DNA from 2 places in the Exiguobacterium sp. NPDC077395 genome. Region 1 is predicted to be linked to the other one. Evidence: riboswitches for the same ligand, from Rfam matches in the RefSeq annotation. Region 1 holds a riboswitch; the other holds the start of a gene.
The links. Region 1 has a riboswitch for S-adenosylmethionine ahead of msrA (peptide-methionine (S)-S-oxide reductase MsrA). Riboswitches for the same ligand answer to the same signal wherever they lie in the genome.

Region 1 (15,174 bases):
GCTACATAATCTTCGTTCCATCCGCTATGATTTAGAGATGGAAGGAATGATAGTGTGGCAACGTTTCAAACGCCCGATGCGAGACCAGTCTTGGTACTATCATCAGTTATTACATGCATTCGAACCGTTTCATAGTTCAACAGATCTCATTGGCTTGTATGAACAGGAGCTTTATTCTTTATTTTATGGTCAAAAAAATAAAAAAGATCAAAAAGTGACACGACTCTTTGAATCGATTCTCACTCATTTTATCGAAGATGAATGGGTCCAAGAGGCAGCACCACTCTGTCAAACTGCATATGAATTAAAGGAAATTGTTGCTCGTACGGCTGTGGATGAAGAAGAGATTGAGTCGTTTCGACAGCAACTAGAGCGAGCGGGTTGGACTTATCCGATGCGACCGCCTCAGGTAGCCGCGATGCAAGAACTTGGTTATCGAACGGCTATGGACGCATCGGACTTTGTCACGCTCATGCGTCGCTCGATTGTCAACTAGGTAGGTTCGTGCTATAGTCAAAAGGAAGATAAAAAGGGGAGTAGCGACCACAATCGTGGTCGATGGGTCGTCATTACAGTGTGCATGCACTCGGTCCATCGAGCTTTTACAAGTCCGCAAGACCTTTTTATGGGCGTTTTTGTCGTCCATAAAAAGGTCTTTTTTGTTTACCCAAGGAGGAGAAAAAATGGTATTTGTTTATTTCTTATTAGCTGCGGCCATCACGGTCTATGCCGCAATCAAGTTGTCCACATACGCCGATGTCATGACGGAAAAGTCAAAAATGGGCGGGATGCTCGTCGGTACCGTTTTGCTGGCGGGAGCGACGTCACTACCTGAAGTGACGACGAGTATATCAGCGGTCATGATTGACAATCCAGACATCGCCATCGGAAACATGCTCGGGTCTAACTTGTTCAATATCTTTATTTTAGCGATGTTCGACCTGTATTTCCGTCAAAAGCAACTCTTCAACTATGCGAGCCGTGATCATCTATACACGGCAGGACTTGGTCTGTTGCTGACCGTGACGACATTGATCGCCTTGATTGTCCGAGTCGATATGACCTTCATCGGAATTGGTGTCGACGCACTTTTAATTGCCCTTCTTTACGGGATTGGGATTTACTATATCGGGAAGCAACCGAAAGAGCCGGTCGCTGAGCATGAAGTGGAAGAAGAGGTCGTCGTCAGTAAGTATGAAGATATCACATTGAAACGAGCTGGATTCGGGTTTCTAATTGCCGCTGTCGTCATCATGGCAGCCGGGACGGCACTCTCCATCACAGGAGACCAAATCGCCGTCGTCACAGGACTCGGTTCTAGTTTCGTCGGGAGCTTCTTGATTGCCGCATCAACTTCATTACCTGAAGCGGTCGCCGTGTTTATGGCGCTCAAACTTCGAAACGTCAACTTGGCATTCGGTTCGATTCTCGGAAGTAACATCTTCAACATGCTCATTATCGCCATGTCGGACGTGTTCTATCGTAATGGTTCGATTTTGGCAGACGTATCGACTTCACACCTTGTGTCGGCGGTCGGGATTACGATTCTATCGATTCTCGTCATGTATAGCGTTCTCCGACAAAATGTCACGTCGAAGGTACGTTACGTCATTCCTTCGCTGCTCGTCGTTGTCGTGTACTTTGTTTCGTCATACTTGATCTTTATCGGGTGAGTTCATGCATCAGTCTCAGGACTGGTGCATTTTTTAATTGAGAATGCGAATCCGTTGCTTCGGGTATAAGGGAATTGAAGGAGGGGTGGCGATGCAAGTGCAAGAAGTAGAAACACGCCAAGCGTATACAATTTTGATTCCGGCCTACAACCCTGACGATGCACTCGTCACACTCGTGGAAAGACTGAGGGCGAGCGGGTTTTCGACCATCGTTGTGGTCAATGACGGTAGTGATGAGTCGACGGTAGGCATATTTGAAAAGGTGGCATCATTTGTTGACCAAGTGCTAACGCACGAACAGAATCAAGGAAAAGGGGCAGCTCTGAAGACTGGATTGCGGCATATTGCAGAGACCTATCCCGACAAGTTAGGTGTCATCACGGTTGACGCCGATGGACAACATTTACCTGAGGACGTCGTCAATGTGTATGAGGAGGGAGTGAGTAAGCCGCATCATCTGATCATGGGATGCCGTGACTTCAGTGGGGACAAGATTCCGCTCCGAAGTCGATTCGGCAATCAGGCGACACGACTCGTCATGTTGATCGGGAGTGGATTGAAGTTAAAAGATACTCAGACAGGACTTCGTGCCATCCCGATGCGATACGCACGACAACTGATTGACATTCCAGGGAATCGATATGAGTTCGAGATGAATATGCTGACGTTCACAAAGCGGTTACAGGTTCCGATTCAACAGACGACCATCCAGACGGTATATGAAAACGAAAACATTTCATCCCATTTTAGACCGATTTTAGATTCGATTTTAATCTATCGTATGTTTTTGATGTATTCGGCATCGTCCGTCGCTTCATTTCTTGTCGACGTTGGGATGTATGCAGGTTTTATCTTTTTATTATCACCGTACTTCGATACGGCTCACGTCGTCATCGCGACGGTCATCGCTCGAATTATCTCCTCTCTATTCAATTATTTCCTCAATCGGAAAGTCGTCTTTCATTCAAAAGCGCGACGATCACTTTCCAAATATTTTTCGCTCGTCGTTCTCCAGATGGTAACCTCGGCATTGTTGGTCTATCTTCTTTTTCTTTTATTTAGACAAGGAGAAGTCATCCTAAAAATTATCGTCGACAGCTTTCTCTTTTTTGTCAGTTACTATGTCCAAAAACGATGGATTTTCAAAAAATAACCGGTCATGGGCTCATGACCGGTTTAATATGCGAGTGTTCCTGTTTTGACTGACGTATAGCGATGTAGCTCTCTCGGGCTTGTAATGCCGGTTTTCTGCATCATATCACGCATGAGTAGAGCGCATACGCGAGCGTCTTCTGCTGCATCATGATGAATAAAAGGCACGTTCAGGTATTCTGCCATCGTGTTCAACTTGTGGTTCGGGAGTCCAGGATACAGTTTACGTGACAATTTGACAGTGCATCCGTACTCAATTGTAGGGAAATCGAATAGATCATATTTCACAATTGCCTTTCTTAAGGCACCCATATCAAATGAGGCGTTATGTGCGATGACGAGGTCGACTTCTCGTAAAATCGGGTAAAGAGAGGCAAGTACTTCCGGTAACGCAGGGGCATCCCATACGTCACTCGGACGAATGCCATGAACCCGTATGTTCCCCATATCAAAATCTTCCTCTGGATTGACGAGTCGTTGATCAGTATCGATGACTTCTCCATTTTGCAGGATGCTCCACCCGACTGAGCAGATGCTACGGCTATCTCGATTAGCGGTCTCCACATCGAGAGCGAGAATGGTATGATTCATAATTTACCTTCTTTCTTTTGCAATAAAAAAAGTCTAACAGAAAGTTAGACGAATGTCGTGCTTAAGCGGCGACGAGTGTACGGCAAGCTTCGGCACAGCGCTCGCACGCTTTTGAACAAGCCTGACAGTGGTCATGCAAGTGACGGCCACATTCGACGGCACATGTATCACAAACCTGTGCGCACAAGGCGACAATTGGTTTAGAGAAGGCCGAATCTGTTTCTAAGGCTTTCAATGCGAGCGAACAGATGTCGGAACACTCACGTGTCAATCGGATGCATTCAGTGAACATGTGTAAATCTTCTTCTTGTAAACTTTTTGAGAAGCAATGGTTACAAGCGCGCATACATTCAATCACGCTCGCCAATGTTTCTTCTACAGATGTGCGTTCCATCAAAATTCCCCCTTGTATGAAAAAGTCTATCTTTCATTACCCGTTCATATAAAGGTTGAATCGCACCATACCAATAAAAAAGTCACATCTCTTAAGAGATGTGACAGATTAATGGAGCATAGGGGGCTCGAACCCCTGACCTCTACGCTGCCAGCGTAGCGCTCTCCCAGCTGAGCTAATGCCCCGTTCGAAATCATTATATCATCGTAGTATTCGACATGGCAATTCCCTTTTGCAATTTAGGTTTATAAAATTGGAGACGTGGGAATTTCATGTTAGACGTTATATTAAGAAAGCAGGTGTGCTTTATGGAAATGATTCTTTTGGCACTCTTACCGGCACTCATGTGGGGAAGTATCCCACTTATCGTGTCGAAAGTGGGAGGAAAACCGATTCAGCAGTTAATCGGAACGACCATTGGGGCGATGATCATGGCGGCCGTGATTGCCCTCGTATTCCGACCGGAATTCACGACACTCGCCATCGTGACCGGATTTATCTCAGGGGCGTTCTGGGCGCTCGGTCAATATTTGCAGTTCCAATCGTTCCAAATCCTAAGCGTCTCCAAAGCGATGCCAATCAGTACAGGAATGCAGCTCGTTGGAACATCACTCTTTGGGGTCATCGTGCTCGGGGACTGGCAGACGACGACAGAGCTATGGTTAGGATTTTCAGCGCTCGTCTTGATCATCATCGGGGCGACGATGACTTCGTATCAACAGAAAAAAGACAAAGATAGCGCCGGTGCGTTGAAGAAGGGGTTACTCGTCTTATTCGTTTCAAGTATCGGTTACGTCACGTATGCGGTCTTGACGAACTACTTTGAAGTAGAAGGCATCACCGCGATTCTTCCACAATCGGTCGGGATGTTCATCGCAGCACTTCTCTTCAGTCTTCGTGAGAAGGACGTCAAGAAAATCGATTCACGTACGTTCAAGAATATTTTAGCCGGGATTGCCTGGGGGATCGGGAACTTCGGTCTCTTCGTCTCGAGCGGAGAAGTGGGGATTGCGACTTCATTCGCTTTATCTCAATTGAACGTCGTCGTGGCGACACTCGGTGGGATCTACCTCTTAAAAGAGGAGAAGACGACAAAAGAACGCGTCTATGTCTTTATGGGAATTGGCTTAATTGTCGTTGCCGGATTTATGCTTGGGATTGCCAAGAGCTAAATTTCGATGATGAAATGATAAGAACCTTGAATGCGCACTCGTGCTAGCGTGCCATTCAGGGTTTTTGGTTACCGATATTAAGGGAGAGCAGGAGATGATGTGACCGATAGGGAAGTAATCTCATGTTGCGTTCGTCATATAGGAGGGGCAGCGCATTCGTGATTGATTAGAAAAATGTAGAATAAAGGGGAAACGAATCATGGAATCAAATTTAGTGACGATATCAGCGCTCGTCGATGCACCAATCGACACTGTCTGGAAACTGTGGACAGACCCAGATCATATTAAACAATGGAATCATGCGTCTGACGATTGGCATACGACCGAAGCGGAAAACGATTTACGGATCGGTGGGAAGTTTCGTAGTCGGATGGAAGCAAAAGATCAGAGCATGGGCTTTGATTTTGAAGGAGTGTATGAAGAAGTTAAAGTAAATGAGCTCATTCAGTATCGTCTTGACGATGAACGGAGAGTTAGAATTTCATTTGCTTCAGAAGGGAATCAGACGAAAGTGATCGAGGTATTTGATACAGAATCGATGAATCCGGTTGAATTGCAACGACAAGGCTGGCAGGCAATTCTCGATAATTTCACTCGATATGCAAATGGTAAGAGTGTATAAAAGATAAACAGATGCTTTGAACAGCAGCTCCCTTTTCAATGATATGAACAAGGTTTTGGAGAATACTGAGCGATGCGATGATTTTGAGTGGTGTTTAAGCGTCTTTCATCAAGTTGGAGTAAATAAATCTGTGCACATGGTCCGTTGTGGTGGGCGCTCATATACGTGCAAAATGGGCTTGTCCGAATTTGTTAGTAGAGTTTCGTCAACTAAATTATTTCGTTCATTCTTTTCTCGATGCGTTAGAAGTCGCTCAGCTCGAACATTTTCCTGTTGAATGTGCGCTCAAGTTGACTCGCTGTACCTTCTTCAAATCGATAGGGAAATTCGAAAGGACTCATATACTATTGGGGAGATTTAAAAAAAAGAGGGGTTCGGTCATCAATTTTTGGTGGCTAGACCCCTTTTTTGCACTTCCGCCGATGATTTTGGCGATAAACTTCCGTAGGTGGACTGAATGGACTTTTTGAGAGAAGTCGTTCTGTAGAGAATGGGAAGAATTTTAGACGTGATGAACGAATGACTACTTGATGACTATACGTTCGAAGGATTGGATCGGTTCGTCCGGACGGTGTTCTCGTTCTCGGGAGTGATGGAACACTCCGAGTGGATGCGTGTGTCGCCGATAAGAAATATATTTCTTACCTTTCCGACGGGAGGCACGGAACGCAAGAGAAAAGTCAAATACAAGGATTTGGGCCGTCTGCTTACGCCCTAATTGAAATTAAGAGCGAAAAGTGTAAATTGATCATAGTGAGTTCTACTAGATATAGTCAACATAAGATCCGGTATCAGCATATCCATAAACTCGAATAGCATCTTCAAGAATCTTTCCAGGAACATGAACTTTTTCAAGGATATCTAAAAGGTCTTTTCGGAGTTCCTCGGTATCTGCCTTGATTTCTAACCATTCAATGTATTTGTAGTCCCCAAGTCTGAAATGATAATACCACTCAACATCCCACATTGAAATATAGCCGGTTTCAATATCTTTTGTCCGCCATTGGAAGTGAGTAGGAGTATTGCACATTGCTTCTCTAATTTCTTCCCACTTTGTATTATTCATCACTGGATGGGAGTAATAAGAGGTCATTTTAACTAAATCAGGCGAGAATTCTCCCTCCTCTAAGCGTCTCGGGGCGTAGCCCAGCGTAGGCGGGAGATGAATCGCCCGGTCCAATAGTCTTCTCCTCCTGTGACAGATATGACGAACAAAAGTTCGTGATTCCGTCAGATTCTCCCTCCCCCTCCGCGGGTAACGGATGAGGAAGACACATCACGATCTGCTGGAGGGAGAAGGGACGGACATGCTGAAAGGTTACACATACAGGCTCCACCCGACGCCTGCACAGGCCGAGTTCCTCATCAAGACGATCGGCTGCGCCCGGTTCATCTACAACAAGCTGCTCGAGGACCGCATCGCCATCCGCGAGGAGGCGAAAACGGGGAGCGGAACGAGACGGAAACCGGCGACACCCGCCTCCTACAAGCCCCTGTTCCCGTTCCTCGCCGAGGCGGACAGTCTCGCGCTCGCGAATGCGAAGCTGAACCTGGACACCGCGTTCGCGAAGTTCTTCGCCGGGACGGGCGGCTTCCCGAACTTCAAATCGAGACGACGGTCGCGTGCCTCCTACACGACGAACAACCAGCATGGCACGATCCGCATCGAGTCGGGAAAAGTCCGTCTGCCGAAGGTCGGGTTCGTGCGGTTCACCCAACATCGCCCGTTCGAGGGCGTCATCCGGTCGGCGACGGTCTCGATGACCAAGACGGGCAAGTTCTTCGTCTCCATCCTCGTCAAACAGGACGATGAACCATGGATCCCAGCCGAGCACAAGGTCGGGATCGATCTCGGTCTGGAACACTTCGCCGTCATGACGAACGACGCGATGGTATCGGAGAAAATCGAAAACCCACGTTTCCTTCAACAATCCGAAGCGAAGGTCAAGAAGGCGCAACGGGCGCTGTCGCGAAAGAAGATCGGAAGCAAGAATCGTGAAAAGGCAAAATTACTTTTGGCCAAGAAACACGAAAAGATTGCCAACCAACGCAAGGACTTCCTTCACAAACTGTCAAGACGGATCGTTGACGAGAACCAAGTCATCGTCGTGGAGACATTGAAATCGAGCAACATAATGAAGAACCGACGCTTAGCCAAATCGGTTGGCGATGTCAGTTGGTACGAGTTCGTCCGTCAACTCGAATACAAATCAAACTTCTACGGACGGACGCTCATCAAGGCAGACCCTTGGTACGCATCCACTCAAATCTGCTCCACTTGCGGAGTAAAGGGCGAGAAGAAGGCGATGGACGTGCGTGAATGGACATGTGTCTGTGGCGCGCATCATGACCGTGACATCAACGCGAGCATCAACCTATTGATGTTGGCCGACTGACAATCCTTCAGGGCAGGGACTGCCCAACGAGCTTGGTAAACAACCGTGGCTAATAAGAGCACGGTCTTCCCAAGAAGCTCCCACTTCAATTTGCAAAGCAAATAAGTGGCGAGTAGTTCACTCATTCTCCTCTTTTTTCAACTTGCGTTGTCTAATACGCCACATCATCGACGTTATAAACGCCGCCCATCCACCGAGTACAAGGATATAAATTGCCAAGAATAACACAAATTCTCCATAGTCTTCGAGCTTTTCAAATGGATTTTGAATAATCATCGGTTCGGATAATATACCGACCATCATCAATGGAATGAAGAAAAGAAAGAAACGTTTCCAAAAGTAGTGTTTGTATGGTTGTGAGAATGTCTGCTCCATAATCGTGTACCTCCTCAATTTAATTACACTTATTTACATATATGATAGCATATTCTCAATTAATGTTGGATGATTGGTCTTTATTTTTTAGGCAAATTCAATTGAAAAGAGGGTGGCCAATTTGTTCAGCCACCCTTCAGTCAATTCATTCACTTGTTACAGCCAGTTCTCCAGTCCCGAACGTCGCGCTGAACGCACGGCACCAGATGACGACTGTGTTGTACTCTTCTAGATTCACATCCGCAGGGACTAAATAATTTTGATTCCCGATGTTTCCTTTTAACGATCCTAGACTGACGCCTTCGGTTGTCTCTTGTCCTGGCTTCGTCAAATAGACAAATAAGTCAGGTCCGTTTGTCGTCTCAAACTCCTCAAATCGGAGGTACGTCCCGTCTTCTGCCTCGACGGAGCGAATCGTGCCCGTCGTTTCATAATTTTTCTCCCCGTCCATGAACACACCCGCTACTTCGGTTTGACTCGGTTGTGCTTCCGGTGTCTCAGTTGTCTCTTCCTCTGTTTCTTCTTCTGAAGCAGGCGTCTCAACAGCTGTCGGTGGTAATCCTTCATCGACGGTCTCTGTCAAGAAAAGCGGTGAGATGAGCCACCAGGCGACGGCGATCACGGCTACGCCGATCACACCGATGATAAGTTTCGTACTTGTTTTCATGTATAAGTCCTCCTTTTCGGATGTATGAACCATTAATAGCCTTTTCCCGATTATTGGGCTTATAAAAGACGCGAATGTTAAAATTCGCGTCTGATGACCGTTATACGGTTTCGGTCCAGTTCTCTTCGATGAACGTGTCCCGTCCTGAGATGGCCCGGTCTTCTTTATAGTGTTTCGGATTCTTTTTATGGTAATCCTGGTGATACTCTTCCGCTTCGAAGAATGTCGTCGCCGGAGTGATTTTTGTGACAATAGGTGCCGTGAAGCGACCACTTGCCGCTAATACGTTTCGACTCGCCTCAGCCGCGATTCGTTGTTCCTCCGTGTGATAGAAGATGGCTGGGGCATACTGTGGCCCGCGGTCTTGGAATTGACCACCTTCATCGGTCGGGTCGGTCTGAATCCAATATAGCTCGAGGAGACGCTCATATGAAAACAGAGATGGATCATATGTGATTTGAACGACTTCTAAATGACCAGTCGTTCCAGTTTTGACTTCTTCATACGTCGGATTGTCGATCTGTCCGCCCATATAGCCGGATACGATTCCTTCAATCCCTGGTAGTTCTTCAAAAGGTGTTACCATGCACCAAAAACAGCCACCTGCAAATGTTGCTTTTTCCATCTTGTCGTTCCCTCCAAATCGTATTTCAACAAAAAAAGCGCTCACGTCGGATGACATGAGCGCTCTCGTCATATCGTCCAAGGTTTCCCTTGCTGGTCGTAGCACCTTGCCAATGGCAGGTTGCTGTGAAGTCATGGAGCCAGATCTCTCGTTCACTCTTGATATCGATATGTAGTTGGTGAGAGCATCATACCACCCTCAAAATACTTTCGTCAATGATTCGGTTTTCGCTTCAACTGAAAAATCGTCAAGACGATGATAAATCCAATCAACCCAATCGAAATGAACGGACCATACGGCACATTTTCTCCGTATAACTGCAAGAAAAATAGACCGAACACAGCGAGTAGAACGAATATGTAGGAGCGTGTCATAGGAACCTCCTGTTTTTTCTTAAGTGTAACAAGAACACATCGACTTGGCGATACGAAAAGGAAATCAGGCATAGAGCACGAATAAAGTGGGAGAGATAAAGGAGGAATGTAGGATGGAAGAAATCCAATTACATGAACTGACGATTGAACGTGCACATCGTGGGTATAAAGAAGGACAATTCACGGCACGAGACATAACAGCGTATTATCTTAGAAGGATTGCTGCATTTAATGAGCGACTTCATGCCGTGATACAGGTAAATCCGGACGCCCTGTTCGAGGCAGAGGCGGCAGACCGGGCCTATAAAAAAGGAGTACGCAAACCGCTCCTCGGCATCCCCGTCTTAATTAAGGACAATATCGAGACAGCCGGTCTGATGCGTACGACAGCAGGTGCCGCCGCCATGCGACATCATTTTGCAGGTCGAGATGCCGAGCTCGTGAAACGATTGCGGGATGACGGGGCCATCATTCTCGGAAAAGCGAATCTGTCCGAGTGGGCGAACTTTTTAACGGAAGATATGCCGAATGGTTGGAGTGCTGTTGGCGGACAAACGAAGAACCCTTATGGCGACCAATTAGATGTCGGGGGATCGAGTTCTGGATCGGCTTCGGCGGTTGCGGCAAACTTGACACTCCTTGCCGTTGGATCTGAGACGAGCGGCTCGATTGTACACCCGAGTGTGCATAATAGTATCGTCGGAATCAAGCCGACCGTCGGCTTGATCAGTCGTTCAGGCATCATTCCGATCTCACGTTCTCAGGATACGGCTGGACCGATGGCGCGTACCCTTCGTGATGCGGTCGTTGCCTTGCAGACAATGTGTGGTGAAGATTCGGCTGATCCTGCGACATGGGAAACTCCAGTCGGACCGCCTTATGTGACATGTCTCGATGTCCGTCAAGCGGTCGGGATGCGTGTCGGATTTATCAAGCCAACTATTTCAGACGAAGAAGTCGGGTTGTATGAACAGGCACTTCGATTGTTGCGTCAAGCCGAGGTTGAACTCGTCGAGATCTCGTTACCGAAACACGATGCATTAGAACAGGCAGATATTTTGTTTGATGAATTCAAGCTTGGGATTGAGGCGTATCTTGCGAACACAACTGTGTCATTTAAGACGCTTTCAGACTTGATTGAATGGAACGCGGACCACCCCGAATCGATTCCGCACGGGCAGACCATCTTTGAACAGTCAGATGCACGTTCAGGGCGTCTCGTCGAAGCTAGTTATCTCGACCGTCGGATTGATGATGTTCATTTCGCAAAAGTGGACGGAATGGATGAGCTATTAAAAGGGCAAAAACTGGACGCGATCGTCCTGCCACATGACATGAACTATGACATGGCTGCGAAAGCAGGACACCCGACAATCACGGTCCCTTATAAACGAAAAGAGAGTGGGGCCCCGTTCGGTCTATCGTTCACGGGAACGAGCTTTGCAGAACGAGATTTGATTCGTGTCGCTTATGCGTTCGAACAGTTCATCACACGACCGACGCCTCCAGATTATTCCTAAGTTGCACCCGTCTCTGACGTCCGCTACAATGGTACGTATGCGGATTAGAGAAAGGACAGGTTAGAATGAAATCATCTATATACGGGTTGACGTTCGATCAGCTCACAAACGAGTGCACGGAAGCAGGATATGGTGCCTTCCACGCACGTCAAGTCTGGGACTCGCTCTACATCGACCGGGTCAAATCGATGGACGCGTTGAACGTCCGTGACGAAGTACGCGATTACTTAACTGAGAAATACGTCATCTCGACACAAGAACTGTTCGTCAAACAAGAAGCGGGCGATGGAACGGTCAAATTCTTACTTAAATTGCATGATGGTCACTATATCGAGACGGTGCTCATGCGTCATAAATATGGTCGCTCGGTCTGTGTGACGACACAGGTCGGTTGTAACATCGGCTGCAGCTTCTGTGCGAGCGGCTTGTTGAAAAAGACACGTGATTTGACAGCTGGTGAGGTTGTCGAGCAGATCATGACTGTCCAACATTTCCTCGATGAAGAAGGAGAAGGGGACCGTGTCAGTCATATCGTCGTTATGGGAATCGGTGAACCGTTTGATAACTTCGATAACTTGGTCGACTTCTTGCGCGTCGTCAAAGATGAGCGTGGTCTTGCAATCGCCCCACGTAAAATCAACGTGTCGACGAGTGGTCTTGCGGACAAGATCTATAAGTTTGCGGACCTCGACTTACGCATCAATTTGGCGCTATCTCTTCACGCGCCGAACGATGAGCTTCGTACACGCATCATGAAAATCAACCGGGCGTTCCCGCTTGATAAACTCATGCCGTCGATTCGCTATTACGTCGAGAAGACGAATAAACGAATCACATTCGAGTATATCTTGCTCTCGAAAGTAAACGATTTACCAGAACACGCGGAAGAACTCGCGGACTTGATTGAAGACATTAAAGACAAGTCTTACATCAACTTGATTCCATACAATCCGGTCAATGAACATATCCAATATGAGCGAAGCACACCGGAAGATATCATGGCGTTTTATGATATCTTGAAAAAGCGTGGCGTCAATACGGGTGTCCGTCTCGAACACGGGACAGACATCGATGCAGCTTGCGGTCAGCTCCGCAGTAAGCATATGAACGTCGAAGGCGCGAAGTAATCAAATGGCCTCTCCGAATTTTTCGGGGAGGCCATTCGCTTATCGTTTTTGTCCGACATATTGAATCACAGCTGATTCACCGTGATGAAGTCTTCCTTCTTCTCGCCATACGACATTCTCATTTAAAACGAGAGGAATGAAATTGTCTTCGAGTTGGTGGAACATCTCTACAGTGTAAAGAAGTGGGGCGTCTTTTGGTCCACCTGTCCTGTAGGCGAGTTGATGTGTAGAGTACACCTCGGTCAGGAATACGCCACCAGGTCGCAGTGTTTTTTGAATACCGGCGAGCACCTTTTCTCTGACATGTGGAGGAAAGTGGCCGAAGATGCAGATAACTAGGTCATACGTTTCTTGCGACCAGACCGCTTCATTCAAGTCAATCTGCTTCGTCTGAAGGGAGACGTTTCGTGAAGTCGCCAAGCGCTTCGCTTTTTCGAGTCCCACTTTCGAAGCGTCCCACATCTCGACGTCGAAGCCGAGCGTGGCGAGCCAGACTGCGTTTCGACCTTCCCCCTCAGCGATGGCCAATACACGTTTTCCTTCGATTTGATGAGAGGTGATCCATTTTTGTAAAAACTCGTTCGGCTCTGTCCCATACACATAATCCTCCGAGCTAAATCGTTCATCCCATTTTGACAAGACATTCACTTCCTCTCTACTTTTCTTTCACTATAGCAAATCGAACAAGTGACGGTGAAAATCCATCACGATTTTCCGAATTCATGCATAGTCCAGATGGGAGAAGGGAATAGATTTCTGAACTAATGGATAGAGTGGAGGCTAAGTAATGGAGAGAGTAGATGCGTCGCTGTGGATTCGGGTACGAAATACGCTTGGTGAAGGTCCTTGTTGGGATGCTGAGTTAAAGCGTTTTTATTGGGTAGATATCGAAGGTCATACATTATGGTGGTATGACGAGCGAGAAGACGAGATTTCTTCATTCGAGGTCGGAAAACAGGTCGGTTTTGTCATACCAAAAGTGACGGACGGTGTCGTCCTTGGATTGAAGGATGGAATCTATGAATGGGATGAAATTAATCGAGATCTAAATAAGATTGTCGAGTTGGATGACCCTGATGGTCGATTACGTTTCAACGACGGGAAAGCCGATCCATATGGTCGCATTTTTGCAGGTACGCTCCATCTTGAGGATGAAGAAAACGAAGCGACATTGTATCGAGTCGATCGAGATGGAACGACGACAACACTCTTGGATGAATTGACACTTTCGAACGGGTTGACATGGTCGCCTGACCATTCCGTATTTTATCATATCGATACACCGACTGAAAAAATTCGGAAATATGATTTTGATTTGAAGTCAGGAACGCTCTCGAACGGAGAGGTCGTCGTTGATTTTTCCGAGGAAGAAGGTTTTCCTGACGGGATGACGTCCGATTCTGAAGGCTGTCTATGGATTGCACATTATGCTGGTGGAAGAGTGTCACGTTGGGACCCATCGACAGGTAAAAAATTATTGGAAGTGCATGTTCCTGCGCCGAATGTCACTTCATGTGCCTTTATCGGGGATGGGCTTAATCGATTAGCCATCACGACGGCTCGTGAAGGAATGGATGAAGAGGCACTTTCCGAATATCCGGATGCGGGATCGGTATTTATTATCGACACAGAAGTGAAAGGAATGCCATTGTATCGTTTCGGTCGCTGAGGAGGAAATACGATGGTGAAACGACTGTTGGTTCGAGCAGGTATTGGGTTGGCAGTTGCTGCAGCAGTTAAGATGGGGATTCAAAAGATTCAAGAAAATCGAGCACGTGAAGAAGATCATTCTTACCTCGACCCGAAGTGGGATGAGGTGCCGAGCGTCGATTCAGACAAAGATGAGGATGAAGTCGGATTGACTCAACTCGACTCGATTTATCGGGCTGAATGGCAGGCGAATACTTACCCGCGTTCAGAGGCAGAACGAAGAGCGTTGGAAGAATGATTATACTTTCTTCGAAAACACGTCCGTGTGGCGTGTTTTTTTGTTGACAAAAAGATGTTCCCATTCCATTATATAAAAAGTAATCATTACGATTTAAATGGAGGATATATCATGAAACGAATTCCAATTACGGTACTCTCGGGGTATCTTGGTAGCGGCAAGACGACACTGCTTAATCACATCTTACATAACCGAGATCACAAAAAATATGCGGTCATCGTGAACGATATGAGTGAACTGAATATCGATGAAAAGTTGATCGAGCAAGGAGGATTCTCCCGGACGGATGAAAAGCTAGTCGAGCTCTCGAACGGATGCATCTGTTGCACGCTTCGAGAAGATTTGTTGACAGCTGTCTATGAATTAACGAAAGATCGCGAGCTCGATGGCATCATTATCGAGTCTTCTGGGATTTCAGAGCCGATTCCCGTTGCGCAGACATTCACGTATGCCGACGATGCGCTCGGGATCGATTTGTCGAGTCATGTCTATATCGATGCGATGGTCACCGTAGTCGATGCGTACCGCTTCTTCAAAG
Region 2 (15,174 bases), 440 kb from region 1:
TCATGAAGGCCGTCTATATCGTCTCCATCGTTATCGGTTCGATCGGAGGCGCTCAAATGATTTGGAACTTCCTCGACTTGATGCTCGCGATGATTCTCATCCCGAACATGATTGCCGTATTGTTACTCAGTAGCGAAGTGAAGCGACTAACGACCGAATTCTTCACGTCCGAGAAGTACTATAAGAAAGATATCGCCGAAGAAGAGGCGTCTTAACCAACAATCCGACTGCTCACGCAGTCGGATCTTTTTTTAGGATGCTGGTTCGACTTTCTCGATTCCAGCCTTGATGGCTTGTACCGAAGCATCAAACTTCTGTTGTTCTTCGTCCGTCAATTCAATCTCGATGATCTTGCGAATGCCGCTCCGGTCAATCAAGGCCGGTACACCGATATGCACGTCACTCGCCCCATACTCGCCTTCTAAATGAGCCCCAATCGTGACGACGGAATTTTCATTTCGAACGATGGCCCGGATGATACGTAGCAAGCCGACCCCAATCGCATAATAAGCGGCACTCTTATACTCGATAATCTGATAAGCAGCATCGCGTACATCTGTATAGATGGATTCCAAGTCCTCAAACTGATACTTTTCGTTCTCTGCCAACAGTTCATCGATACTCTTTCCATAGATGCGCGCGTTGTTCCATGCGACAAATCCCGTATCGCCATGTTCCCCCATATAATAAGCGTGGCAGTTTCGTGGCGACAGTTCGAAATAGTCTCCGAGCTTGTAACGGAGTCGCGCCGTATCGAGGACGGTCCCTGACCCGATGACACGTTCTTTCGGTAGACCCGATGCTTTCCAAGCGACGTGTGCCATGACATCGACCGGGTTCGTCGCGACGACTAAGATGCCGTCAAATCCACTCTTCATCAAGTCTTGTGTCACGGTGCGGACGACTTTCGCGTTTTGCTCAACGAGGTCCATCCGCGTTTGACCGAGTTTTTGCGCCGCACCTGCCGTGATGACGACGATATCTGCGTCTTTACAATCCGAGTAATCCCCTGCCCAAATTCGGACCGGTGTCGGGGCGAACGAGATGCCATGATTCAGGTCCATTGCCTCCCCTTCTGCTTTGGCATGATTCGAGTCGATTAAGACGAGCTCTTCACAAAGGGCTGCCGTTGACAATTGATAAGCAAAACTGACCCCGACCCAGCCTGCACCGATGACGGCGATGCGAGTGATGTCTTTCGGGTCAATATCATCTTTATGTGGAATACGTGTCATGTAGATCCTTCCTTTCCATGAATCATTCTCTTATTTAGCATACCCGACTCTTCCATCTTTAACGACAAAAGCCGCATGAAAAATACATGATTACGTTAAATATCCTACTTCGATTCAAAGATTCCTGTATTCCGAACATAACCAAAAATTTGAATCGTCTCACTTTCCAGAATGAACGGAATTTTTTCTCTCTCTAAAATTGAAATGAGTTCGGTGGACATATCACAAACATCTGGGTCAAGAATCACTCCCTTGTAGAGCAGTACGCTTGGTCGCAAACGAATCCATTCGATGGAGCGTAAACGGGATTCCAGCCAAATCTCATCCCACTCTCCCCACAATATTTCATACTCGGATAACGAGTCACTTGGAAATAACGTATCCTCCCCTAAGTATTTCATTTGATACGACGGCGCATGCGTCAACGCTTCAGAAACAGCTCGATTGAGACGTTGCCATTTTGTCTCGTTCATCACCGATGTCAATTGGTGTCTCTCTATGTATTGCAGTTCTTCTCGTCGGTTCATGCTGTTGAACCTTCTATCATAAGCTCTAATTTTTCAATCGTTCGTAACACTTCTTTACGGTTCTGCTTGCTTTTCATCCAAGCGGGTAATCGACTTTCGAGACTACGGTTCGTTCCCTCGCTCGTCCGAATCTTCGCCTCGATATAATTTTTGATATAGTTGAGGTGTTCACGGTTGTAAGCCCATAACACATGACCATAGCAACTTATTTGTAAAAATAGCGGCAAACCAAAATGAACATCGATTGGTTCTCCGACGTACTTCGCACCGCTCTCCTTCATTTGCAAATGACCGCAATGAAGACAACTTAGGCGCACTTCATCATTCTTCTCCCACACATCGGCCTGTCCCCCGCAACTCGGGCAAATGACAAGCATGGAATCCATGAATGAATAAATGTCTCGGCTCTCTAATAAAAATCGGTGGGTCACATTATCGCCTCCTTATTTCATTATACAAAAAACCAGCGAAGCTAAGCTTCGCTGGTTTCAAAGTCACGATTATCCAATCGAACCTTCCATCTCGAACTTGATGAGACGGTTCATTTCGACCGCATATTCCATTGGCAATTCTTTTGTGAACGGCTCGATGAAGCCCATAACGATCATTTCTGTCGCTTCTTCTTCCGAGATTCCACGGCTCATGAGGTAGAAGAGTTGCTCTTCTGACACTTTTGAGACTTTTGCTTCGTGCTCGAGCGACACTTGGTCGTTCAAGATTTCGTTGTACGGGATTGTATCTGACGTCGACTCGTTGTCCATGATAAGCGTGTCACACTCGATGTTCGAGCGCGCGCCCTTCGCCTTACGGCCGAAGTGAACGATTCCACGGTACGATACTTTTCCGCCTTGTTTCGAAATCGATTTCGAGACGATTGAAGACGACGTGTTCGGTGCGAGGTGAATCATTTTCGCTCCAGCGTCTTGGTGCTGTCCTTTACCAGCGAGGGCAATCGAGAGTGTCATCCCACGTGCGCCTTCCCCTTTCAAAATGACGGCCGGGTATTTCATCGTGAGCTTCGATCCGATGTTTCCATCGATCCACTCCATTGATCCACCTGCTTCACAGACTGCACGTTTCGTTACCAAGTTGTAGACGTTGTTCGCCCAGTTCTGGATTGTCGTGTAACGGCAGTATGCGTCTTTGTTGACGAAAATCTCAACGACCGCTGAGTGAAGCGAGTTCGTTGTGTAAACCGGTGCTGTACATCCTTCGACGTAATGAACCGATGCGCCTTCGTCGACGATGATGAGCGTACGCTCGAACTGACCCATGTTTTCCGAGTTGATGCGGAAATAAGCTTGAAGCGGTTGCTCGAGTTTCACACCTTTTGGTACGTAGATGAACGAGCCACCCGACCAAACAGCTGAGTTGAGGGCCGCGAACTTGTTGTCCGTCGGCGGAATCAACTTCCCGAAGTACTCTTTGAAGATTTCTTCGTCTTCTTTGAGTGCAGTGTCTGTATCTTTGAAGATGACACCTTTGGCTTCGAAGTCTTCTTGCATGCTGTGGTAGACAACCTCAGACTCATACTGAGCCGAGACACCTGCCAAGTATTTTTGCTCTGCTTCTGGGATACCAAGCTTGTCAAACGTACGTTTGATTTCTTCTGGTACCTCATCCCATGAGCGTTCTGTCTTTTCAGATGGTTTGACATAGTAAGTGATTTCGTCGAAATCAAGTGCCGAGAGGTCTCCGCCCCATGTCGGCATCGCCATCTTGTTGAAGTGATCCAACGACTTCAAACGGAAGTCGAGCATCCATTGTGGCTCTTCTTTCATGCGCGAGATCGTCTCTACGATTTCTGTCGTCAAGCCGCGGCCTGAACGGAAAATCGAAACGTCCCGATCATGGAAGCCGTATTTATAATCGCCAATTTCCGGCATATTCTTTGCCATATCGGTCTCCTCCTTCTCCTTACGCGTCCTCGTCTACTCCTTTTTCAAGCGCTTTCCACGCGAGCGTGGCACACTTGATTCGAGCCGGGAATTTCGATACGCCTGAGAGCGCCTCGATATCACCGAGGTCAAACGTATCCGTGTCGTACTCTTTGCCTTGAACCATTTCAGAGAAGATGTTAGCGAGTTGAAGCGCCTCTTCTACTGTTTTTCCTTTGACGATTTGGGTCATCATCGATGCCGAGGCGAGACTGATTGAGCAGCCTTCTCCTTCAAACTTCGCATCTTTGACGATGTCGTCTTCGACTTGTAGTTGAAGACGAAGCGAATCCCCACATGTCGGGTTGTTCAAGTCCACTGTCACGCCATCTTCGATGACGCCACGGTTTCTTGGGTTTTTATAGTGATCCATGATGACCTGACGGTACAACATGTCGAGATTATTAAAACTCATAATTGAAATACTCCTTCGTTTGACGTAATCCCTCGATGAAACGGTCGACCTCTTCTTTTGTGTTGTACAAATAGAAGCTCGCCCGTGCCGTCGATGATTGCTTCAAAAGACGCATGAGTGGTTGTGCACAGTGGTGACCGGCACGAACCGCGATGCCTTGCATATCAAGAACGGTCGCGAGGTCATGTGCATGCACGTCCTTCAAGTTGAACGTGACGAGACCGACGCGATCTTCAGGACCGTAAATCTCGATCCCTTCAATCGTTTTCATCTGCTCGATTGCGTAAGACGCGAGTTCACGTTCGTGTGCTTCGACGTTCTCAAGCCCGATTTCTTCTAAGAAATCGATGGCTGCCGCAAGTCCGACCGCCCCAGCAATGATTGGTGTTCCCGCTTCGAAGCGGTACGGGATGTCTTTCCACGTCGATTCATACAAATCAACGTAGTCGATCATCTCGCCACCGAACTCGACCGGCTCCATGTTTTTGAGAAGTTGTTTCTTCCCGTATAAGACACCGATTCCAGTCGGTCCGAGCATCTTATGTCCAGAAAAGGCAAGGAAGTCACAGTCGAGCGCTTGGACGTCCAGTTTACGATGCGGTGCACTTTGTGCGGCATCGACGACCATGACGGCGCCTTTCTCATGCGCGAGTCGAGCGACTTCGGCAATCGGGTTGATCGTACCGAGCACGTTTGAGACGTGGCTCATCGCGACGATTTTCGTCCGATCCGATAAGACGGCTTGAACGGCATCCAATGTGACACGTCCGTCCGGCGTGAGTTCGACGTAACGAAGCGTCGCGCCTTTCCGCTTAGCGAGTTGTTGCCACGGAATCAAGTTCGCATGGTGTTCCATCGGGGTGAGGACGATTTCGTCGCCTTCACCGACATTCGCATCTCCGTAGCTCGACGCGACCAAGTTGATGGCCGTCGTCGTCCCACGTGTGAAAATGATTTCTTCAGGAACCGCCGCATGGATGAACGAGCGGACGCGTTCGCGTGCTCCTTCATACGCATCCGTCGCTTGCGTCCCGAGCGTATGGACGCCACGATGCACGTTCGAATGATTGCGACGATAATAGTCCTCGATCGCCTCGATGACAGCGAGCGGCTTTTGTGAGCTCGCCGCGCTATCAAGATAAACGAGCGGGTGTCCATTGATTTCCTGATCTAAAATCGGAAACTGTTCACGAATCGAGGCGTTCAACATCTTAACGTACTTTCCCTTCGATGACTTCGCGGAGACGGTCTTTGACCGAATCGATTGCGAGTTCTTCGACGACAGGCGTCAAGAATCCGTGGATGATTAAACGCTCTGCCTCTTGGCGAGACAATCCACGGCTCATCAAGTAGTACAATTGAACATCATCGACACGGCCGACTGATGCCGCGTGACCTGCCATAACATCATCTTCATCGATGAGAAGAATCGGGTTGGCATCTCCACGTGCTTTTTCAGAGAGCATCAAGACGCGCTCTGTTTGAACACCGTTCGATTTTGACGCACCGTGGTGAATCATCGATGTCCCGCTGAAGATCGCAGTAGCTGCGTCTTTTTGGACACCGTGAATCAAGATGAACCCTTCAGATGCTTTTCCGAAGTGGTCGGTACGGATGTTGAAGTTTTGTTTTTGTGCACCGCGACCGATTGTCACAGCTTTTGTATCCGAATACGTGTTGTCTCCGACGAGGTGAGTCTTCGTCTCAACGACCGAGTTCCCGTCGTTCATGTGACCGAGCGCCCAGTCAAGGCGACCGTTCGCATAGACGACACCGCGACGGTTCATGAACGTGAGTGCAGATTCAGCGAGCTGATCGACACCACCGAAGACGACTTTTGCGTTCTCTCCAGCGAATACTTCCGTCACGACGTTGACCGTGTGCGGTTCGTTCGTACCAGAAAGGAAGTTTTCGATGTATGTCACTTCACTACCTTCGTCAGCGACGAGAATCGTGTGGTGATAGAGGGCACCGTTCGCCTGTTCCATCGTAAAGATCGCTTGAAGCGGATCTTTCAACTGTGTGTTTTTCGGTACGTAGATGAACGCACCACCGTTTGTGAGAGCAGCGTTCAACGCCGAAAGACGTTCTTCATCGACACGTACGCCTTCTGTCATGAAGTATTTCTCAACGAGCTCAGGATGTTGCTCCATCGCTTCTTTGATTCCCATGAATAAGACGCCTTCTGGCATCGACAATTCGTTATAGACGACATGACCGTTGCGTTCAACGAGCACGTTTGTCCGGTGGTCTCCGAGAAGTGATTCGATGTCAGCTGTCAAACCGTCTTTCGGTTCGAGATTGACATCACCCGCTGCGAAGTCCCACTTATCAATCTTAATCTTTTCAACTTTTGGCAAAGCAAGTGTCGGCGCAAGTTCTGCTGCCTCTTTACGACGGTTGACCATCCATGCTGGTCCGCCGAGCGCTTCTGCACGTGCCGACAACGCTTGTGCATCCAATTCAAATTGTACGGTCATCGTACAGCCTCCTTACGCTTCTGTGTCTACTGTCATTCCGAGTTCTTGCTTCACCCAGTCGTAACCTTCTGCTTCGAGTCGCTGTGCGAGCTCTTTGCCACCAGACATGACGATTTTCCCGTCCATCATGATGTGTACGAAGTCTGGCTCAATATAGTTGAGGAGACGTTGGTAGTGCGTGATGATCAAGCAGCCGAACTCTTCTGAACGCATTTCGTTAACGCCTTTTGCGACAACTTTGAGCGCATCGATATCAAGACCTGAGTCGATTTCATCCAAAATGGCGATGTTCGGTTGAATCATCATCATTTGAAGAATTTCGTTACGTTTCTTCTCACCGCCTGAGAATCCTTCGTTTAAGTAACGGTGTGCCATTTCTGAAGGGATTTCGAGAAGTTCCATCTTCGCATCGAGTTCACGGATGAACTTCATGAGTGAGATTTCTTGACCTTCTTCACGACGTGAGTTGATTGCTGAACGCAAGAAGTCTGCGTTTGTCACACCGCTGATTTCAGCCGGGTACTGCATCGCAAGGAACATTCCTGCTTGTGCGCGCTCGTCGACTTCCATCTCGAGGACATCTTCGCCGTTTAATTCGACGCTTCCCCCAGTGACCTCATAAAGTGGATGACCCATGAGTGCTGATGCGAGTGTTGATTTACCAGTCCCGTTTGGACCCATGATGGCATGAATTTCGCCACCTTTAATTTCTAGGTTAAGACCTTTGACAATCTCTTTTCCTTCGATTGAGACGCGGAGGTCATCAATTTTCATTTGTGGTACGTTAGACATTCGGATACCCCTTCCGTATTTTCTCACCATAGTGAATGGCGTAGATTAGATATATTCTAATCTTAGACTAGTCATTTTTTTATTTCAAGCGACTCACCTTAGAATTCATTCTCAATAGAATGATAAAAGTTGAGAATGCTAATAGTAGGAAATCAAGACATTATCCGGCATTTTCTTCGACGAGTGCGAGAACGGCTTTCCGCTCTCGTACGGCGGCAGCGAAGAAGAAGGCACCACACCCCGTCAAGAGCGCCAAACTTCCGAACACCGGAAGCGATGATTGCCCGAATGTATCGAGTAACACCCCACCGATAATCGGACCGATTGTCTGACCGAGCGACGTCAATCCCATCGCCCCAAAATAAGTTCCCCGTAAATGTTCGGGCGCCAGTTCATCCGTCAACACGTCCGTCATCGTGAACATCAACACCTCGCCGACCGTGAAAATGGCCATCGCGACAAAGAGTACCCACTCCACCGTCGCAAATCCGATGAGCAGAAGTCCGAACGATAATGTCGAGATTCCAAAAAAGAGTGACTTGATGGGAGAGACACGAATCCCGAAACGCATAATCGGATACTGGACGATGAGCACCGTGATGGCGTTCGTCGTCAATAAGTATGCAAACAATCTCGAACCGTCTTCCAACCCGTCGCTTAATGCGATGAATTGAGGGAGCGTCGAATTGAACTGACTGTAACCGATAATTGCAAAGATCATTCCGATGATAACCGCACGGAATGTCCGGTCGTCTCGTAGGACCCGGAACGTCTCAGTCAAGCGTGGCCGTGCCTTGACCCCGTCTCCCTCTTCAAACGGATACTTATAAAACAAGATTGAGATGATGATTCCATACAATATGTATACTGCCGTCACGATAAAGAATGCGGTCTTTACACCGGTGAGTGATAGGACGACTGCCAAGAGTGGCCCGATGGCCGCGGCGATATTGATCATAAAGTAACGGACGTTATAGACGATGACCCGTTGGTCTGCCTGCGTCGTGTCACTGATGAGTGCCCGCGAAGCCGGTTCTAAGAAAGATCGCGACATGCCCATCAACATCGATAACATATAAAACCAAAACAACTCGGTCGCGAGCGCGAGACCAGCGAACGTGACCGCATTGAGCACGATGCCGATCAACATGAGCTGTTTTCGCCCATATCGGTCAGAAAGCGTCCCCCCAAAGAAGCTCATGAACAGACCCGAAAGTGCCGTCACGGCAAAAATCGTTCCAATCACACTCGCCGAAAAGCCGAGCGTGGCCAGATAGATCGCAAAAAATGGCATGACGAAAAACGTCGCCAGTCGTGCAAAAAACGTCCCGAACAGGACGCCCCACGTCAGTGGATGAATCTGTCTGAGCTTCATCCAAATCCCTCCTTTTCTTTCATATATGTAGTGTACTTCTCTTTATGAAAGAACACTAGACAAAAAAAGACTCAGGGGATGACCCCTGAGTCGAGACTGCTTATTGTTGTACCGGTACGACCGCACCTTTGTATTCGTCTAAGATCCACTGTTGTGTCTCTTCAGAAGTCAATACTTCGAGGAGTGCTTTGACACGCTCATCTTCTTCGTCTCCTTCACGTGTGACGATCAAGTTGACGTATGGTGAGTCTTCGCCTTCAAGTGCGATGGCATCTTCAAGTGGGTTAAGACCTGCGTCGATGGCATAGTTCGTGTTGATGAGGACCGCATCGCCTTCTCCGTTGTTGTAAGCTGTCGGAAGAAGTGCTGCTTCAACGTCTGTTTTGAACTTCAAGTCTTTCGGATTGTCAACGATGTCAGAGACTGTCGCATCGACCGTCTTGCCTTCAGCAAGTGTGATGAGACCTTCTGATTGGAGCATCGTGAGAATTCGTCCGTGGTCAGCGACCGATGAACTCATGATGATTTCTGCGCCTTCAGGAAGTTCGTCGAGCGATTTGTATTTTTGTGAGTACACACCGATTGGCTCAATGTGAACGCCACCCGCAGATGCGAATTTGTAGTCTTTGTTTTCAGCCATCTGTGACTCAAGGTACGGCTCATGTTGGAAGTAGTTCGCATCGAGCTCACCGCTTGCGAGCGTCTTGTTCGGAAGCACGTAGTCTTGGAACTTCTTGATTTCGAGTTTGTAGCCTTTTGCTTCATATTCTTCTTGTACGTGCTCTAAAATCTCAGCGTGCGGTACGTTCGACGCACCGACGATCAATGTTTTTTCATCGCCAGAACCTGTTTCTGCATCTTCCCCGCCGCAAGCCGCGAGAACTGTGAATGCTGATAAAGCTGTCAATCCGAGTACTGTTTTCCAAGTTTTCATTATAAATCCCTCCAAATGGTTTATGTGTAATTAAGCTGAACGTTTATCAATTTTTGTAACGAGTCGGTCACCAATGAACTGGATGACGAACACGATGAGTAAGATGAGCACCGTCGCCACGAACGTGACGTCGTTTTGTGAACGTTGGAACCCTTCCAAGAAGGCCAAGTTCCCGAGTCCGCCTCCTCCGACGACACCGGCCATCGCCGTATAACCGACGATTGCAACGATGGTCACCGTGAGTCCTGAAACGATTGCCGGAAGTGCTTCCGGAATCAACACTTTATAAATGATTTGCCATTTCGTCGCGCCCATCGATTCCGCTGCCTCGATGACACCGCGGTCGACTTCACGAAGGGCAAGTTCGACCATACGGGCGTAGAACGGTGCAGCTCCGATGATGAGTGCCGGAAGCGCCGCCGTCGAACCGAGCATGGTACCAAGCAGGAACAACGTGAACGGGATGAGTAAAATGATTAAGATGATGAACGGGATCGAACGGAACACGTTGACGATCGCGCTGACGAAGACGTAAATTGGACGATTCTTTAATAATAGCGATTCGTTTGTAATATAAAGAATCAAACCTAAAGCGAGTCCAATCACAAACGTCGCGACACCCGCGACGAGCGTCATGTATAACGTCTCCCATGTCTGTTCCATCATGATTTGCCAGTCTACGTTAGGAAACATCGCTTTCCACCTCCACTTCTACTGATTGCGAACGAATCGACGCGATGGCGCGTTCGATTTCTCGTGCTTCCCCAATCAATTGGATGAATAGCGTGCCGAGCGCACCGACTTGTGACTGAGTCACGTTCCCGCCGATGATGTTGAATCCGATGTCGTGCGTCTTAAGGACGTCAGACAAAATCGGTTGTTCTGCCGTTTCGTTCAAGAATTTCAATTTGACGATTTGTCCACTCGGATAGCGTGCTTTCAAATGTTCGAACGTGAGCGACAGATCGTCGACCGCCCCGATTTGTTTCACGAATTCTTTTGTGATCGGCTGCTCCGGATGTTGGAACACATCGGAGACTTGACCTGTCTCAACGACTTTCCCTGCCTCCATCACGGCGACGCGATGACAAATCTTTTGGATAACGTGCATCTCATGTGTGATGAGGACGATTGTCAATCCGAGTTTCTTATTGATGCTGACGAGCAGTTCAAGAATCGAATCCGTCGTCTTCGGGTCGAGCGCGCTTGTCGCTTCGTCACAGAGGAGCACCTCTGGATTTGTAGCGAGCGCGCGGGCAATCCCGACTCGCTGTTTTTGACCGCCGGATAATTGTGACGGATAGCTGTCTTCGCGACCTGATAGTCCGACGAGCTCGACGAGTTCCTGGACCCGACGCTTCCGCTCACTTGCCGGTACCCCAATCAATTCGAGTGGGAAGCTGATGTTTTCTGCGACCGTGCGCGACCACAGAAGGTTAAAGTGCTGGAAGACCATCGAGACGTTCTTGCGAACTCCTCGTAATTCTTTCGGACTGAGCTTCGTGAGCTCACTCCCGGCGACCTCGATTTCACCGCTAGACGGTGATTCGAGACGGTTGAGCAATCGGATGAGCGTCGACTTCCCCGCCCCCGAATATCCGATTATTCCAAAAATTTCACCGCGATCAATCGTTAGTGACACATCATCGACCGCCTGGACACGACCATTCTTCGTATCGAACCATTTGGCGACGTTTCGTAATTGAATCAATTCCTTTCCCTCCTGACAACAAAAAAAGCGCGCACGTTTGAGCAAACGTGCGCACTTTATCGTACGGACAACGATTGCTCTCATCTCTCAAGGTTTCTCACCTTGCTGGAATTAGCACCATTTCGGATTGCTCCGCGGTTGCTGGGCGTCATAGGGCCAGTCCCTCAGCCTCTCTTGATAAGAGTGTTGTGTATTCGATTAGCTTTATCATAGCGACAGCTTTTTCTGCTGTCAAATCATTTTTTCAAAAAAATCAAAAAAAGGTGTCGTCCGAGGACGACACAGAACGTAGCACCTTGAGTCACGGAAGGACAGCCCATAGATGAAAATCTTTTGCCCGTTCAAGATTTACATCCTTATATGGGGGAGATTCACCAATCATCACTCGATCTTGATTTGGACCGTGCGATTATACGGAACGTCTTTCTTCGCTTGATTTTTTTGGGGGACAATCGAAGGGAAGACTGACGTGTATTCGTATAAAGGTAGCAGCGGCTTCACCAAAACGTCTTGATGTCGGGAATATCGCGTCCTATTTTGTGTTCAAGTAAGATGTTGTAATGAATATACCATTCGTGAACTTTCTGTGTCAACTGATTATTTAAAATTTTCAGATTATTCTAATGTTCCTCTCTCACTTCACGAAAGAGAGGACGTGTTGAACGTTCTGAAAAGCGTAAAGACGATCCCGAACCTCGCCATTTTCAAGCTTTAACAGCGCTGGGACACTCATCACCTGATAGGCTTCAAGCTCGTTTGGGATATAGTTCGCATCGCGCTTTTCAATCTGAATTTCAGGGTCGACCGCCTCGACGACCGTCAACATTTTCTCCGCGACAGCGCATGTACCACACATCGGCGCGTATATATATAAGAATCCGTCTGTAATCATTTTTCTCACCTCTCCTGTCATTATAAAGGTCGATAAATATGTATTCAAAATTCGTGCTCTCGTGAAATTTCAGAATTTTTCAATGATTCTCTTGACTCTTCTGTCTGATAGGAATAATATGGGTTCTAACTTTATCGCTTTTGTACATAACAGTAAAAAAGAAGGACAGGTGAATGAATGATGACGGAACAAGCAACTGGTACGACAAAGCAATTTACGATGAACGTCTTAAACGGTCTCAGTATGGCGATTCTGATCGCCCTCATCCCGAGCGCATTGCTCGGAGAATTAACGAAAGCCATACTCCCTTATTTTCCGTCTCTTCAATTCATATTGGATGCGACGACGATTGCGATGCGCCTCCTCCCGGCCATTATCGGTCTTGCCGTCGCCATGCAGTTCGGACGATCGATTTTAGAGGCTGGAACGATTGCCATCGCAACCTATGTCGGCAGTGGCGCCGTTCGAATTAATGAAGGTGCGTTCGTGATGGCCGGAATCGGTGACGTGATCACAGCCGGTGTGACCGCTGCGATCGCTACGATTCTTGTCATGAAGCTCGCTCCCCACTTGAAGACGTACACGGTCATCGTCATGCCGATGACAGTCATTGTCGTCGCAGGGGGCATCGGTGCCTTCTTATTGACGTATATCTCACAGATCACGACATACATCGGATACCTCATCATGACGATGACGGCTCTTCAACCGGTTCTCATGGGCATCTTGATCGCGATGGCGTTCTCGCTCATCATCGTCTCGCCGATTTCGACTGTCGGGATCGCGACCGCGATTAGCCTATCAGGCGTTGCGGCCGGTGCGGCAAACCTCGGCGTCGTTGCCGCTGGATTCGGTCTCGCCATCGCAGGGTGGCAGGCGAACGCGACCGGGACATCGATCGCCCACTTCCTCGGGTCACCGAAGATTCAAATGGCAAACTTCGTCCGACGCCCGATTATGATGCTTCCGATTTTGGCGAATGCGGCCATCCTCGGTGCGCTCGCTGGTATATTAAGAATCGAGGGAACTCCAATCAGTGCAGGGTTTGGCGTATCTGGACTCATTGGACCGGTAAATGCGTTACATCTCATGCCGGGCGGATTCGCCTTGTTCAACGTGCTTCTTGTGATCGTCTTGTTCGGGCTTATCCCGGTCGGACTCGGAATTTTCTTCTATCGTGTGTTCGAACGGGCGACGCTCGTCAAATCGGACCACTACCGACTCGATTTCGAGTAAACATTTAAAAACCGGCTTCTCCAATTAGGAGAGGCCGGTTTTACTTATCCTTGAATCATCGCTTCATATTCTTCTGCAGACATGAGCTTGTCGAGGTCTGACTCTTCCGTCAACTCAACTTCGATCATCCATGCATTTTCAAACGGTGACTCGTTGACGAGTTCTGGAGAATCTGCAAGGTCCTCGTTTACTGCTGTGATGCGTCCTGATACTGGCGCATACAACTCAGAGACTGTCTTCACTGATTCGACTGAACCGAATGGCTCGTCGAGCAAAATCGTACCGTCAACTTCTGGGAGTTCCACAAACACGATATCCCCTAGTTCGCTTTGTGCGAAATCCGTGATGCCGATGCGGGCTTTTGTTCCGTTCACTTCTACCCACTCATGTTCTTTTGAATAACGTAAATTTGCTGGTACTTTGCTCATCCTAACTTCCCCCTCAAATAAATTAGACTCACATCTGTATTATAGCACTTAGCCCCAAACGTCCGTAAAGGACTTTTCTGAAAATCCGACCGTCGTTTTTTCACCATTTGTGACGATTGGACGCTTCAAAAGCATACCATTGCTTGATAATAGCTCGAGTTGTTCGTCTTCTGATAGATTTGGTAGCTTGTCTTTGATGCCTTCGTTCCGATAGACTTGCCCGCTCGTATTGAAGAATTTCTTAAGCGGCAAGTCCGATTGTTTCCAAAGCTCGGCGAGTTCTTCTTTCGTCGGTGTCGATTCGACGATATGAACGTATGTATACTCGACGCCTTGCTCTTTCAACCATTTTTCTGCTTTTTTACACGTACTGCATGGTGGATAGCCGTATAGTGTCACCATCTGTTCATCACCTCTCTCATCAATGTAGCACATCTAGAGAAATCAATTCACGTCTCAAGCAACCGTTCGATTTCTCGCTTCATCGTCGTATTAACCGCATGTCGCTCTTCGATAAAACGTAAGATGACCGCCGCTGCAACAGCTGACCTGCCATATCCTAATACCCCGCCCAACAAGAAAGAAATCATCTCAGGATGTCTCGTCTCGACCCGACGTGTCGGATTGAACGGGTCCCCTTGCCCACCGAGCGCCTTCAAGACGTTTTGAACGGCCGCGACTTGGACAAGTTCGAATCCGGCGAGCGTCTCGCCCCGACGTTCCCGAAGCAAGCCGACATATAGGTTCGTCAACGCTTCTTCATAGTAGTAAGCCGTCGCTTCACGCGCGATCTCGAGACGTGGTGACGCGAACACGTCGAGTGCTTCATCCCGTCGCCAGACGACCCGTCCTGGTGTATAGGCGATCGTCGCGAGTTCATGTACTTCAAAGACAGCGAACTCACCATAGATGCCGTCATGATACATGATCTTGTGCCCATCTTTCGTGTTTTGGAATTGATAATGAAGCGGCTCGACTTCAAGCCAGTCAAGTCGGTCGATAAAGCGTGCCTTCTGCCCGTCCTCGACAATCAAAAAGAAATCGAGGTCCGAGTAATCATCCAACCGCTCCGTCTCTTGTCCGATCGACCCTAATGCAAGCAGCATCAGCGTCCCTTCGTGTGCGGCAACCGATTCTCCGATTCGTTCCATTCGTTCAAGCAATCTATCGCGTGTTCTCATCGTCTCTCCCCCTCGTTTCTATTGTACGTGG

Region 2: it holds a riboswitch for S-adenosylmethionine, as region 1 does, so the genes downstream of both, ACQKD4_RS03750 (methionine ABC transporter ATP-binding protein) here and msrA (peptide-methionine (S)-S-oxide reductase MsrA) in region 1, are expected to answer to the same signal.

The regions. Positions count from the first base shown of each region.
Region 1 covers NZ_JBNNHU010000001.1:1,169,442-1,184,615, forward strand. The annotation lists gene ACQKD4_RS05990 (HD domain-containing protein) at 1-496, shown strand, start outside; gene ACQKD4_RS05995 (sodium:calcium antiporter) at 684-1,673, shown strand; gene ACQKD4_RS06000 (glycosyltransferase) at 1,765-2,826, shown strand; gene ACQKD4_RS06005 (3'-5' exonuclease) at 2,850-3,416, opposite strand; gene ACQKD4_RS06010 (four-helix bundle copper-binding protein) at 3,478-3,810, opposite strand; tRNA gene ACQKD4_RS06015 (tRNA-Ala) at 3,923-3,995, opposite strand; gene ACQKD4_RS06020 (GRP family sugar transporter) at 4,119-4,982, shown strand; gene ACQKD4_RS06025 (SRPBCC family protein) at 5,182-5,604, shown strand; gene ACQKD4_RS06030 (DUF6678 family protein) at 6,368-6,784, opposite strand; gene tnpB (IS200/IS605 family element RNA-guided endonuclease TnpB) at 6,912-8,000, shown strand; gene ACQKD4_RS06040 (hypothetical protein) at 8,118-8,375, opposite strand; gene ACQKD4_RS06045 (DM13 domain-containing protein) at 8,521-9,042, opposite strand; gene msrA (peptide-methionine (S)-S-oxide reductase MsrA) at 9,143-9,667, opposite strand; SAM riboswitch class I at 9,736-9,835, opposite strand; gene ACQKD4_RS06055 (hypothetical protein) at 9,880-10,041, opposite strand; gene ACQKD4_RS06060 (amidase family protein) at 10,155-11,561, shown strand; gene rlmN (23S rRNA (adenine(2503)-C(2))-methyltransferase RlmN) at 11,627-12,688, shown strand; gene ACQKD4_RS06070 (methyltransferase domain-containing protein) at 12,728-13,327, opposite strand; gene ACQKD4_RS06075 (SMP-30/gluconolactonase/LRE family protein) at 13,476-14,357, shown strand; gene ACQKD4_RS06080 (hypothetical protein) at 14,370-14,636, shown strand; gene ACQKD4_RS06085 (GTP-binding protein) at 14,748-15,174, shown strand, end outside.
Region 2 covers NZ_JBNNHU010000001.1:729,350-744,523, reverse strand. The annotation lists gene ACQKD4_RS03810 (alanine/glycine:cation symporter family protein) at 1-215, shown strand, start outside; gene ACQKD4_RS03805 (L-lactate dehydrogenase) at 252-1,235, opposite strand; gene ACQKD4_RS03800 (DUF6678 family protein) at 1,340-1,762, opposite strand; gene ACQKD4_RS03795 (hypothetical protein) at 1,759-2,193, opposite strand; gene sufB (Fe-S cluster assembly protein SufB) at 2,263-3,660, opposite strand; gene sufU (Fe-S cluster assembly sulfur transfer protein SufU) at 3,680-4,114, opposite strand; gene ACQKD4_RS03780 (cysteine desulfurase) at 4,104-5,324, opposite strand; gene sufD (Fe-S cluster assembly protein SufD) at 5,326-6,594, opposite strand; gene sufC (Fe-S cluster assembly ATPase SufC) at 6,607-7,368, opposite strand; gene ACQKD4_RS03765 (MDR family MFS transporter) at 7,547-8,761, opposite strand; gene ACQKD4_RS03760 (MetQ/NlpA family ABC transporter substrate-binding protein) at 8,862-9,695, opposite strand; gene ACQKD4_RS03755 (methionine ABC transporter permease) at 9,726-10,388, opposite strand; gene ACQKD4_RS03750 (methionine ABC transporter ATP-binding protein) at 10,378-11,406, opposite strand; SAM riboswitch class I at 11,484-11,590, opposite strand; gene ACQKD4_RS03745 (thioredoxin family protein) at 12,041-12,298, opposite strand; gene ACQKD4_RS03740 (PTS transporter subunit IIC) at 12,479-13,534, shown strand; gene gcvH (glycine cleavage system protein GcvH) at 13,579-13,962, opposite strand; gene ACQKD4_RS03730 (arsenate reductase family protein) at 14,011-14,364, opposite strand; gene ACQKD4_RS03725 (hypothetical protein) at 14,412-15,143, opposite strand.